Prochlorococcus marinus str. SB: one gene and its partner. The main gene of each other region encodes a partner of the protein of the gene in region 2 in a complex. Links are inferred from orthologs where the notes say so. Each region holds a gene or a part of one and is shown on either strand. Other genes may lie near its edges.

Evidence for each region.
Region 1: the proteins of pheS (region 2) and pheT are in contact, whole or in part, in a crystal structure (PDB 6P24), measured with the Escherichia coli proteins. The link is inferred for Prochlorococcus marinus str. SB from one-to-one orthologs.

What each region holds. Positions count from the first base shown.
Region 1 is NZ_JNAS01000001.1:231,799-237,249, reverse strand. The notes cover bases 1,174-4,207. They hold pheT (phenylalanine--tRNA ligase subunit beta), read left to right. Parts: upstream 1,174-1,485; coding sequence 1,486-3,930; downstream 3,931-4,207. Other genes in these bases: EV02_RS07250 (hypothetical protein), read left to right, coding at 4,036-4,207; rpmG (50S ribosomal protein L33), read right to left, coding at 1,190-1,384. Outside these bases: EV02_RS07230 (ribonuclease catalytic domain-containing protein), read right to left, coding at 1-905; rpsR (30S ribosomal protein S18), read right to left, coding at 951-1,172; more of EV02_RS07250, read left to right, coding at 4,208-4,284; EV02_RS07255 (molecular chaperone DnaJ), read right to left, coding at 4,706-5,451.
Region 2 is NZ_JNAS01000002.1:1,046,423-1,054,758, reverse strand. The notes cover bases 3,153-5,970. They hold pheS (phenylalanine--tRNA ligase subunit alpha), read right to left. Parts: upstream 5,157-5,970; coding sequence 4,149-5,156; downstream 3,153-4,148. Other genes in these bases: surE (5'/3'-nucleotidase SurE), read left to right, coding at 5,225-5,970; EV02_RS00875 (NAD(+) kinase), read right to left, coding at 3,170-4,078; EV02_RS00870 (bifunctional cobalt-precorrin-7 (C(5))-methyltransferase/cobalt-precorrin-6B (C(15))-methyltransferase), read left to right, coding at 3,153-3,156. Also shown: bifunctional diaminohydroxyphosphoribosylaminopyrimidine deaminase/5-amino-6-(5-phosphoribosylamino)uracil reductase RibD, read right to left, coding at 1-1,059; EV02_RS00860 (DUF3122 domain-containing protein), read right to left, coding at 1,075-1,575; EV02_RS00865 (hypothetical protein), read right to left, coding at 1,550-1,801; more of EV02_RS00870, read left to right, coding at 1,885-3,152; more of surE, read left to right, coding at 5,971-6,034; EV02_RS00890 (DUF3611 family protein), read right to left, coding at 6,014-6,547; EV02_RS00895 (bifunctional riboflavin kinase/FAD synthetase), read left to right, coding at 6,616-7,539; EV02_RS00900 (thiamine phosphate synthase), read left to right, coding at 7,547-8,336.

The sequences.
Region 1 (5,451 bases), on a different replicon or contig from region 2:
ATAATCTTAGATACTGAATCTATACTAAGAACTTCGTAATTATTAATTTTATTATATACTTGTCTTTGTATAATCAAATCAAGATATCTACGTAGTGGTGATGTGCATTGTACATACATTTTAAGGCCTAATGATTCGTGGTTTCCTGGCTTAGTTGTTATATAACTTCTTCCCATATATTGTTTTAATATTATAAATTTAATATGACTATCATTATATCTATCGAGTATTTCAGATGGATTACAGTTTATTTTTTGAATCCTATATGCAGCCGCTAAATCATATTTATCTATAAATAAACTTGTTACATAACCCATTAATATCATTGATTCTTCAATTATAATTTGTGATATTGTTTTCTCTAATTTAGTTAGTATAATCTTATCTTCATATAATTTAATTTTATTATTTGGACTTTCAAAAATAATTGCTCCTTGTTTCTTTCTAAATTTAATACTTTTATCTAATAATTTTTTAATCTCAATTAATTCTATTTCTTCTTTGGGTTCTATTTCTAATATTTCATTTGCATCTTCATATGTTAATTGATATTTTGGTTTTATTATTGCTTCAGTTATTTCATATTTATTTATTGATCCATCGTCATTGAATTCTATTGCTGCACTAATAGTTTCTGAAACTTTATTTTGAGCTAGATTTGCCTTTTCAAGAATATTTTTAGGAAGCATTGGGACATATTGATCAATTAAATATAAACTGCTATTTCTCTTCCTTGCATTTAAATCAACATTAGAATCATGCAAAAAGAGTTTGCATGGATTACTAATATGTATCCATAAATTTTTTTTATTTCCTTCTTTTATTTCTAATGAAATAGCGTCATCAACCTCATGTGGATCATCAGAGTCAATAATATATGTTTTTAAATCAGTTAAATCTTTCAAATATTTGAGATTTTAATTATAGTGCCAACTATATTCAATAAGAAATTATCCTTCAGGATTTACAAAGGGTAAAAGAGCTACAATTCTGGCTCTTTTTACAGCTAATGTGAGATCTCTTTGTTGCTTAGAGGTTAAACCTGTCATTCTTCTTGGTAGGATTTTGCCCCTCTCAGTTATAAATTTTTTTAGTAGTTCTACATCCTTATAGTCAATAGGATCGCCTGGTTTGATAGGTGATAATTGTTTTTTGAAAATTGAATTAGGCATGATTTAATTTGATTTGATTACTTAATTTCTTTGTGAATGGTCATTCTGTTTAAATGAGGATTAAACTTTTTTAGTTCTAATCTTTCTGTTGTATTTCTGCGATTCTTTTCAGTAGTATATCTTGAGACACCATTAGATCTCTTAGGATCTGTGCTTGTCCTAGCTTCAGTACATTCCAGGGTCACTACAACTCTTGTCCCTTTTTTGGCCATTTTAATTAATACTTTATTGTATAATTTTCTATTGTACATCTTCAACAAACTTTTTTGAAGATATACTTGTTTCTTTTACCATCATTGATTAAAAAATATATATGAAAGTTTCTCAAAATTGGTTGAAAAATTTAGTAGAAATTACTTCTACTCCTGAAGATCTCTCTGAGAAATTATCTATTGGTGGATTCGAGGTTGAATCATTAGAAGATTGTTCAAAAAATGTAAATGGTGTTGTTTTAGGAAAGGTATTATCTGTTTTAAAACACGAAGGATCTGACAAACTTTCAATTTGCCAAGTCGATATTGGTAATTCAAAGAATTTACAAATTATCTGTGGTGCGCGCAATATTAAATCAAATATTTATGTTTATGTTGCTACTGTCGGCGCGAAATTAAATGCAGTTGATTTAACTATTAAAAGAAGTGAAATTAGAGGTGTCATTAGTGAAGGAATGATATGTTCACTGCAGGAACTGGGTTTAGAGGACTCTAGCGAAGGGATAGAGATCATTGATGAAGGTTTGGCCCTAAAACATGAATTGGGGACTCCAGGGTCTGAATTGCTTCAATTAAATGATTTTATATATGATTTAGCCATTACAGCTAATAGACCTGATGGAATGTCTGTAATGGGTATAGCCCGTGAAATTTCTGCTCTTTTAGAATCCACCTTAAATTTTCCAGAATTAAACCATAAATACAATATTCATTTACTTAAGGGAATTAAACTTTGTCCAGAGGCTATAGAATCTAATTGCATTTATACAATAAGCTGCATTGATGGAGTAAATGGAGAGAAATTATCGCCAAATTGGCTTAAAGACCGTATAGAAAAATCAGGTATAAAATCTATTAATCTTCTAGTTGATTTGACAAATTATATTCTATTAGAACAAGGTCAACCTTTGCATGCGTTTGATAAAGATAAATTGTCAAACTTAATTGGTAAGGAAGTTTCTCCAGAAGATTTCTCTGTAAGAAAAGGCAAGGATAACGAAAGCCTTATTTGCTTAGATGGTAAAGAATATGACTTAAATGACAATATTACAGTTATTACTTGTTGTGATAAACCTGTAGCTATTGCAGGGGTTATAGGAGGTTTAGAGACTTCTGTAAGTAATACTACCTCATCTATTTACCTTGAAGGCGCTGTTTTTAATCCAGTTACTATAAGAAAATCTTCCAAGGCGGCTGGCATAAGAACAGAATCTAGCAGCAGGTATGAAAAAGGGATTTCATCAAAAAATACAATAAGTGCAGTAACAAGGGCATTTAATCTTTTAGAAGAATATTTTTCTATTAATTCACCAATCATCAATACTTCAAATTTAATAAGTAATGAGGATATTTTTATTAAACTACGGAGAAATCGAATTCATAAAATTCTTGGTCCATTAATTATTAACGATCAATTTGAAAAAAGAAATTTATCTGATAATGAAATAGTTGATAAATTAACACTCATAGGTTGTACTTTAAAGAATAAAGAATATGGCTGGGATGTAGCAGTAATTCCAAATAGATCTCATGATTTAACAAGAGAAATAGATTTAATAGAAGAAATAGCAAGATTAATAGGGTATGACAGATTCGACTTAAAACTTCCTAATCCAATTAAGCCTGGAAAATTGTCATCAGAACAGTTGGCATTGAGAAAATTAAAAAATGGTTTTATAGAAAATGGTTTTAACGAGGTACTAAGCTATTCTCTTGTTCCTGAAGACGATGAAAAACTTATAAAGATTTCTAATCCTTTGTTATTAGAAACAAGCTGTCTTAGAGATAATATCTGGAAAGAACATTTGGAGATAGTAAACCGTAATATAAAAGCTGGACAAGCAAGTTGTTATATATTTGAAATTGGAAATGTTTTTCAAAAGAAAACTGAGTTCATTCAAGAAGAAGTTCTGAATGGTGCGATTTTTGGAAATAAAAAATTTGGAAAATGGATAAATTCTGGTAAAGATAATGATCTTAATTATTTCCAGGCCAGAGGAAAGTTAAAGGAGGCTTTATCATCTTTGAACATAAAAATTGATGATAAACCTACTGATTCAATTGATTTTCTTCATCCAGGAAGAACTGCAAAATTAGTTATTGAAGGGAAAGATGCAGGTTATTTTGGTGAAATACATCCCAAACTAATATTAGAAAAGAAGTCATTAAAAAAAGTTTATTTATTTAACATAAATGTTTCTAACCTTTTGGGAGCTAGTACAAGAAAAAATAAATGGATTCCAATATATAAGCAATACCCCATTGTTCCGAAAATGGAAAGGGATATAAATTTTGTTTTCAGTAAGAAATTTTTAATTAGCGAAATAACATCACAAATAAGAAAAACAGGAAAAAATCTCTTAGAGGATGTAAATTTACTTGATGTTTTTGAAGATACTAAATTTGGAGATGATCATATAAGTTATACATTTAGATTATCTTATAGAGATAAAGATAAAACATTACTGGACTCTGACATTACATCAATACATTCAAATATCATTTCTAATGTTGAAAAATGTTTTAACACTAAATTGAGGAATTAAACGTATTGCTATTCTCATATAAGACTATAAATAAGTCTATATATGAATCTTATATAAGATAAATAATAATCCTATAAAAGTAATTAATGTTGTATGATAAAGGTCATGATTAGTCTACTTTCTCTACTTCTATCTTCAGTGCTGTGGGTTCAAGTCCCTCAGTGGTCAGATGATTGGTCAAAATGTGCTGTTGACATACCAGATGCATCATGTCACTGGTACATAACTGCACCAGATAATACTTTTGGCGAAGGTTTTGATTGGGCTAGCGCCCCTTGGTTCGATGCTAATGGATTAAGTGATGTTCCTAGTATTGATAGGCAAACTGCCATTGAGAAGCTTCAATCTAAGTAGTACTGTCTTTAAGGCAGTACGGAGGCACATAAAAAGCCCTTATAGCAATGCTTTCTAGCCTTTATTAATTTCTTGGACATTTAAAGGACATAATTTATTGATTTATTATTCAATTTTTATTTTTTCCCAGGCATTAAGCAGTTTGGGCATGATTCATTCAAATCGATTAATTTATTTATCTTACTTATCTATTTTGAGACTATATCATAGACTAATAATAAGTCTTATATGAGAATTACTATACAAAGAAATTTTTATTTTTTAAAAGCAAATTTTGTCTTAATTTCATTAATATATATTTTTTGTTTACATAAATTTGAATAAAAATAATTGATTAAAATTTGAAATTATTTGCTTGACAGCTATCTTATGTGAGACTATTAATTAGACTTGTTATTGGTCTTATATGGGAATTACTATACTAGTCTCTATATAGATTTTTTAGCAATTGATACGCTTCATTTAATTTTCTCATTTGATCTGTTGATCCTCCAGCATCTGGATGTGTCTCTAAAGCTATTGATTTATAGGCCTCCCTAATTTTGCGGAATGTATGAGCTGATCCAGCTGATGTTGATAAATTCAATAATTTAAGTGCTCCATGTACTGTCATTGTTGAGTCCAATGTTTCAAATGAATTTGATCTATTATTTCGCTTAAATCTACTTACAAACCTTCTCATAAGTGTTGGTATTCTATTTATCAGATCTGATGTTGCAAAAGGGTCTTCTAAAACGCCAATCATTAATAAAACAATTTCAAGTGATGGATTTTTCTTTATCCAAAATGGGCATAATTCTGACATTAATTTATTGGCTGCACTCCAAGTAAAGGGTAGATTTTCAGTCCCATCAAGATTTGGCCATATATCCCTTTCAAACCAATCCATTGAAGCTTCTACTACATGGTCATTAGGAACTGATCCATATAGTGTTTTCCAATGACTAATTAACTCAATTCGACATTTTATTAATTCAGTTTCTTTGATTGTATTAATTTGAATATCATTAATATTCTCCTTTAATTTTTCACTATTAATACTTCTTCTTAGATTCTTTACTTTTTTTTCAACGAAATTGGGAAGGCTTATATTTGAGTTGGCTGTTTCTTTATATTGATTGTTATTTGTAGATCTTTTATTTAGAGATATCTCATTAACTTCTTTTT
Region 2 (8,336 bases):
TCCAATCAAACTAAACTGTGAATCACTTAATTTAATAATTTCATGCATATCTTCAAATTTAAAATCACCAAAAGGATTCATACTATTTTCTCCGCCCAAAATTTTTGGAGCAATAAAAGTTATAAATTCCTGAATACAATTAGATTTAATAGCGGCGGTAGCCAATCTAGGGCCACATTCCCACAAAACTTTGTTACATCCCCTTTTAGCTAGTATTTTTGAAATTAACTCTGGATTATCTGATGATACCTTTTCAACATCCACACATTTTGGAATCCTTGAGAGGTAGCTTTCATTTGCTGTTGAAGAATCATAAATAAGTAATGTTTTTGCCTTATTACAATCCCAAAGATTAGATTTTGTTGGCAAGTCTAAACTTTTTGTAAACACAACCCGCAAAGGCTCAGGATTTTTGGAACCTCTGGAAGTTAAGAGTGGATTATCTCTTCTTAATGTGTTTCCACCAATGATTATTGCATCAAATTCTGATCTAAAAGAGTGTACTAATGCCCGTGATTCTTCATTAGTAATCCATTTACTTTTTCCATTTTTTAAAGCTATTCTTCCATCAATACTCATTGCCCATTTAAAAACACCAAATGCCTTTTTAGTAATATTCCTATGAATGAAAGCCCTATTTAAATCTAGGGATTCCTTTTTACATAATCCTAAGTGAACTTGTATTCCAGCTTCTTTTAGCAGCTTTATACCTTTACCAGCGACTCTTATATCAGGGTCTTCGATAGATATGTAAGCCTTTTTTATCCCCGAGGATATCACCTTATCTACACATGGAGGTGTTCTACCCTGGTGGCAACAAGGTTCGAGATTTACATAAATTGACCCACCTCTAGCATCTTTTTTTAAATTATTAAAAGCCATTGCCTCTGCATGAGGCATCCCTGCCTTGAAATGAAACCCTTCTGAAATAAGGTTTCCATTCTTATCAATTATCACTGCTCCCACCCTTGGGTTTGGACTCGTTGTATTTTTACCTAAAGAAGCTAAAAAAATTGCTCTTTTCATCCATTTTGTATGGCTCACATTTTTATCAGTCATCTCCAAAAATCAAATTCAATTTATTGATCTCCACTCTTTAACAACAAAGGGAGGAACAGGTAACTCAGAAAAAACTCCCGACAAAGATAATCTTAATGGTCTATTTTTATCTAAATTTTTAATCAATTCATTAAGATCGAATTCTGCTGCAGCTTGTCTTCCATCATTTGCTAATTCAACATTAAGTAATGTTTTGTCATCTAAAAGCCACTGTTTTCTCCCTGATTCAACCCTCAATTGAGTGGGATGATCAATCCTAAGATTCCCTGGATATCCTATTACTCTCAAGATCAATTTATCTTCAAAAAGAGGTGATTTATAAGCTACTAATTGCCAAGTCTCAAAGTCCAAATCCCTTAAAAACTCACTGCTAGCATTCATTAATTCCCCATTTATTTCTGTTTCTGCAACTTCTGCGGATACTTTTATTGGGTTAAAAATGAAGGATAGTAGTAAAAGTAAAGGTAATATTCCTTTTAAAAATATATTTTTATTTGATTTTGTAATTTTCTTCATTTTCCGAATCCATCAGGGCATCAAGAGTAACAGCTGTTCTTACAATAGCTTGATATCTTTTGATTATTTTACGATTTTTTTTTATAACTCGAGATAAATTCAAAGAGTCTTTTTCAGAATAGTTAGATGTTAAATCGTTAGAATCTTCTTCAATAAACTCGAATTCACTATCTTTTTTTATTAAAGTTAATAATAAATCATGTAATCTCTTTCTTCTTTCAGACAATTGATTTATTATTAAAGCTCGAACAATCATAAGATAATTTAATAAAACATTCAAATAGATAAGTTTCTTTTAATTAAATATTCATGACTGAAAAAAGAAAAATTCATGTAGTAGGAATTAATTCTTATAAATTTGAGGATTTACCCCTTAAATTACAAAATCTATTTCAAGAGACAGTTTCAATTGCAGTTCCAAATTTATATTTTGAAGAAATAAAATCCTGGAGCGAAAATTGTTTAGAAAAAAAGAAATTATTTTTTTCGAGCAACAGTAATAAGGAACTTTTTCACTGGCTTAGATCACAAAAAAAAGATGTAATTTTAATTTCCAGAGGAGATCCACTTTGGTTTGGCATTGGGAGAATACTACTAGAAAATTTTTCAAAAGATGAATTAAGTTTCTACCCTTCAAATACTTGCATTCAATTAGCATTTAGTAAATTAAAGATCCCATGGCAAGATACTGTTAATGTGAGTATTCACGGCAGAGATTCAAATAGGTTAGTAGAGGCTCTTAAAACAAGGCCATCAACTTTGGCTATTATTACAGATTCAAATAACAAAAGTTTAGAAATAATCAAAAAAAACTTATCAGAATTAAATCTTATTGATTTTTATGATTTTTGGCTCTGTGAAGAGATTGGCTTCGAGAATGAAAAGATAAGAAAATTAAATCTTAAAGATTCATTACCATCTGATATATCAAGTTTGAACATTGTTGTTCTTAAAAATAAAAAGAAAAATTACTCAAATAATAATCTCCCTCTTTTCGGAATCAGTGACCATATTTTTAAGACTTTTGATGATAGACCAAACTTATTAACTAAAAGGGAGGTTCGCGTTCAAATATTAGCTGCTTTAGAGCTCCCAAGAAATGGTGTCATCTGGGATATAGGAGCAGGTTGTGGGTCAATTGGTTTAGAGGCACTAAAGTTAAGGCCTAATTTGGATTTGTTTTGTATAGATAAAAGGATTGGCTCAAAAGAATTAATACTAGAAAACTCTAAAAGGCTTGACGTCAAACCAAAATTTATTTTTGAGGAAGACATAAATTACACCTTGAATGTGAATAATTTAAGTTCTCTTGAAAAACCTAATAGATTAATAATTGGAGGATGTGACAAAAAAACTAAACTCAAGATTATTAATAAACTAGCTCAAGATATGGATATTGGAGACATTATCGTTATCCCAATAATTAATATTCAAACTATTAAAGAATTGGAAGAGGAATTAGAAGATAAAAATTTCAAAACAAATTTAAATTTAATTCAGACCTATAAAAGCTTAAGTATTACGGAGGGAATGAGACTAGAACCCAATAATCCTGTTTTTCTATTAAAAGGGAAAAAATAAATTCAAGTAATTGTTATTTATCAGGTTTAGCCACATGAGGTAAACCCCAACCTAGTTTATTTCTTAAAACCTGAAAAAATTCGTGATCTTCAAGTCTAATAAATTTTACTGAGTGTTTACTTTTTCTTATTAGAACCCTATCTTCAGGCCAAACATAACAACCGGCATTGCCATCAACAACCATTACTAACCTTTCAGGAGTTGCAGGAAAAACAGTTACTGGCTCTGAATCATTAAAAACCAATGCCCTAGATGCCAATGAATGTGGAGCAATTGGAGTTAATTGCACGACTGGACAATCAGGTGTGATAACTGGTCCTCCTGCACTTAGAGAATAGGCGGTAGAACCAGTTGGAGTAGATAAAATTACTCCATCAGCTGAAATATCCACAGGAGCATGTCGACCTATAGAAATTTCAAAGTGACACATACTTGTTAGAGGCTCTCTATGAAGAGCCATCTCATTAAGGCAAAGAGACTCCCATCTCCTCTGATCATTCCTCATTACACTAATTATAAAGCAAGTTCTTTCTTCAATATCCCAATTTCCTGCAATTATTTTATTTATAGCCTCATCTAGATTAGATAAGTAAGCTTCCGCAAGAAATCCTAAATGACCAGTATTTATTGTAAGAATTGGAATTTTAGCAGGTGCCGTTTGCCTTGCAGCAGAAAGTACAGTCCCATCTCCGCCAAGAACAATTGCAAATTCCATTGATGAATCAAACCCTTCAGGAACACAATTCGTATATCCCAAAGGACGAACATGTTGATCAGGATTTGCGAAACCAACCATCCCCCCAGAGCTACTAACTCTTACAACTTCAAAATTAGATTTTTCCAATTTTTTTTGAACAGAAGTTGCAGTTTGAACAGCTAGTTCCTTTCCATCATTAACGATTAGTCCTGCTTTACGTACCAATCAAAAAATTAAAACTAGGACTATCTTAAACTAATTTGTTGGACAATCCTAATTTAAAAATTAAATACTATTAGAACTGTTCTAAGAATCTAATATCATTTGTATAAAATTTTCTGATGTCGTCGATCTGATGTCTCACCATACAAAATCTCTCAACTCCTAATCCTGCTGCAAAACCAGTCCATTTCTCAGAATCTATTCCTAATTTTTCTAAGACCTTTGGATCAACCATTCCGCAACCCATTACTTCTAACCATTTACCTTTCCACTGGACGTCTACTTCTGCAGAAGGTTCAGTAAATGGGAAATAACTAGCTCTGAATCTTACAGGAATATCTCCAAAAAAGGCCTTTAAAAATGTTAGAACTGTTCCTCTTAAATGACTAAAATTAATGTCTTGATCGATACATAAAACCTCAATCTGATTAAATACAGGGGAATGAGTAGCATCTACTGCATCTCTCCTGTAAACTCTCCCGGGAGCAATAATTCTTACTGGAGGAGGATTATTCTCTAAGTACCTTATCTGAACAGGAGAAGTATGGGTCCTTAAAAGTCGATTTTCATCTAAGTAAAAGGTATCCTGCATATCTCTTGCGGGATGATTTTTGGGTATGTTGAGAGACTCAAAATTATAAAAATCAGTTTCTATTTCAGGGCCACTTTCAACTGAATATCCTAAACCACAAAATATATCTATTATTTCGTCTTGAGTTGAAATCAAAGGATGTTTATTCCCAGGAGGTGTTCCAATTGAAGGGATAGTTACATCAATTTTTTCTTTTTTAATCTTTTTATCTAAGGCTTCACTATTTAGTTGATTTTTTCTTTCAGTTATTAATTCCTGCAAATTTATTTTTATTAAATTTGCCTTCTGTCCAACAACTGGTCTATCAGTAGCGGATAATTGACCCATTGTTTTCAAGATAATTGATAAATCACCTTTTTTACCTAGCAAGGAAACTCTTAATTGATCCAGTTCTTCATGAGTACTAGCATTACTTATATTATTTTTTGCTGTTAGAGAAAGATTATTTAGTTTTTCCTCAATTTGACTTAATGATTCAATCTGACTCACTGATATAGTAAAAATAAGTATTGCTTTATCTTACTTAAATATCGTCCATAAATAAAATTTATTGATTAATGAAACCGTTAAATATATTAATTAGCAATGATGATGGTGTTTTTGCAGCGGGGATAAGAGCTTTAGCAAAATCAGCGCAAAAAAGAGGGCATAAGGTAAAAGTAGTTTGTCCTGACCAAGAAAGGTCAGCTACCGGGCATGGTCTTACTTTACAATCTCCATTAAGAGTTGAAAAAGCTGACGAATTATTTGGGGAAGGAATTGAAGCTTGGGGATGTTCTGGCACTCCTGCTGATTGCGTCAAATTAGCACTATCTGAACTCTTGGATAATAAACCTGATCTAGTACTATCTGGAATAAATCACGGGCCAAATTTAGGGACAGATATTTTTTGTTCAGGTACAGTCGCTGCAGCTATGGAAGGCACTTTAGAAAATGTTCCCTCCATGGCAATAAGTGTTGCTAGTTTTAAATGGAAGAATTTTGAATTTGCAGGAGAAATTGCAATGAATATTGCCGAACAAGCAATTAATGATAGTTGGCCTGCTTCACTTTTATTAAACTTGAATATACCCCCTTGCGAAAAAAGCAAAATAAAAGAATTATCCTGGACAAGATTATCAGTAAGAAAATATAAAAATCAATTTTCCAAAAGAGAAGACCCAAGGGGGGATGATTATTATTGGCTCGCTGGTGAGGTAGTTCTAGATCTTAAATCAAAAGGTTATGGTCCAAAGAAATGGCCAAGTGACGTATCGCAAATACAAGAAAATAAAATATCTCTTACACCTGTAGAACCAGATTTATTTTGGAGAGGTAACTTAGATGACTTACCTAAAATTAATAATTCATTTGTAAATCCTTCTTAAAAGCCATAAAGAAAAGCAAAGTCCAAAAAAATGAGCCGCGATAACTTGCGTGTTACTAAGAACTGATAATATTTCAAGACCAGTAATTGGGATATCAGATGTCGCTGTTATCAATTGTCCAGTTGTTTGAGAAGATGCTTGGATAAATAAGGCACCCATAAGAGCTTGATATCCAATTAATCCAAACAAAATTCCTAATAAATCAACTATTAGTCCTCGTTTTATCAATTTACTTGTTTGTCCTCTTGAGGGTCTTGCGTTACTTGCGATTGCTCTTCCTGTTCTAACTATTAACCAACCTTGCCAAAGACTAAAAAGTAGTAAAATCAAGGATACTGTTGTAAGTGATAGACCAGGCGCTAAGCTAAGCTGCCCTTCGCTATTATTCACAACATTTGAAAAAAGCAAAACAGCTGCAACAACAACACCTAAAATGGACTGAACCCAAAAGCGTATCCATCCAATGCGTCGCATTCCAAATGAAAGGGACTGAAAATCAATTTTGTCAGACATTCATTTGATCTAATAAACTATAATCTAATCAAATTTGCCATCAAAGTCATAAAATTGCACGTAATCTTTTGATCTCTTTAATATCGCCATCTGAAGTTAAGAATCCTACTTCAATAGCTATTGGAAGTTTTGATGGCCTTCATGCTGGCCACAGACAATTAATAAAAAGTGTAGTTGAAGAGAATCAATATACCCCAACAATTGCAAGCTTCTGGCCTCATCCCCGAGAAGTTCTTTATAAAGAGACTCGTCTGAGACTTGATCTCCCTTATGAAAAACTATCTATTCTTGAAGATCTAGGAATTGAACAATTAGTTCTGATTCCCTTTGATATGAAACTATCCAAATTAAGTGCAGAAAGATTCGTAAAAGATATTTTGATAAATCAATTACAAGCAAAAAACATTTCTGTAGGTGCTAATTTTAAATTTGGTTTCAGAAGAAGTGGAGACATAAATACAATAAAAAATTTGATTAAGGATACTGAAATTAAACTAAAAATTACTCCAATCTTAGAAGACAAGGAAGGTAGAATCAGCAGCAGCAGAATAAGAGATCTATTAGAGAAAAGTGATCTGAAAAATGCTTTCAAAATTCTCAATAGGCCTTATAGTTTTAATGGAAAGGTTGTTAAAGGTAAAGGAATTGGGAAAAGTATAGGATGGCCTACCGCAAACCTTGAAATAGATGGCAGAAAATTTTTACCTGGAGAAGGAGTTTACGCATCTTGGACAATCATAGAAAATTCTAACCAAAAAATTGAATCTGTTATGAATCTTGGCTCTCAACCAACAATAAATCCTTTATTGCCATCTGCAGTTGAAGTTCATTTAATAAATAAAGATATCGATCTTTATGGTTTCAATCTATCTGTAGAACCAGTTGAAAAACTTAGATCTCAAATCAAGTTTAAAAATATAGATCAACTTTCTAATCAAATTAAAAAAGATAGAGATAATGCTCTAGAAATTTTAAAAAACTACAAAAAATAAATTACAAATGCTTAATTCCAATAGTAAAGACGCTGAAGATTTAAGAATTTATCAAATTATTGATGCTAATTTAGATAGAGCTAGAGAAGGATTAAGAGTATTAGAGGATTGGGCTAGATTTGGTCTAGGAAAAGAAAAATATGTTGAAAAGATTAAAAACTTTAGACAAATTTTAGGGAAAAATCATTTAGAAGTTTATAAACAATCTAGAAATCACATAGAAGACAAATGTAAAGGATTGACTCATAAAGAGCAAATCAACAGAAAAACTTCTGAGCAAATTATAAGTTCTAATTCAGCTAGGGTTCAAGAAGCATTAAGAGTCATAGAAGAATTCTCAAGGCTGCAGAATAATGAGCTTTCAAAAATCGCTTCTGAAATTAGATATGAAATTTATACTATTGAAATTGACTTATTAAGTTATAGCAAGTGTAAGAAGTCGGAGAAAATATTAAAAGAAAATGACTTATATGTAATCACAGATCAAAAGGACAATTTATTAGAAATAGTAGAAGAGATTTTAATTGCGGGAGTAAAAATTATTCAGCATAGATTTAAAACGGGAACTGATCAAGATCATCTTCAAGAAGCAATTCAGATTAAAAATCTATGTAAAAGATATAATTCTTTGTTTATCGTTAACGACAGACTTGATATAGCTCTAGCATCTAAAGCGGATGGAATTCATCTTGGACAAGGCGATTTAGACTTTAAAACGGCAAGAAAACTTTTAGGATATTCAAAAATAATCGGCATAAGTGCAAATAATGCAATTGATATTTCAAATGCTATTAGTG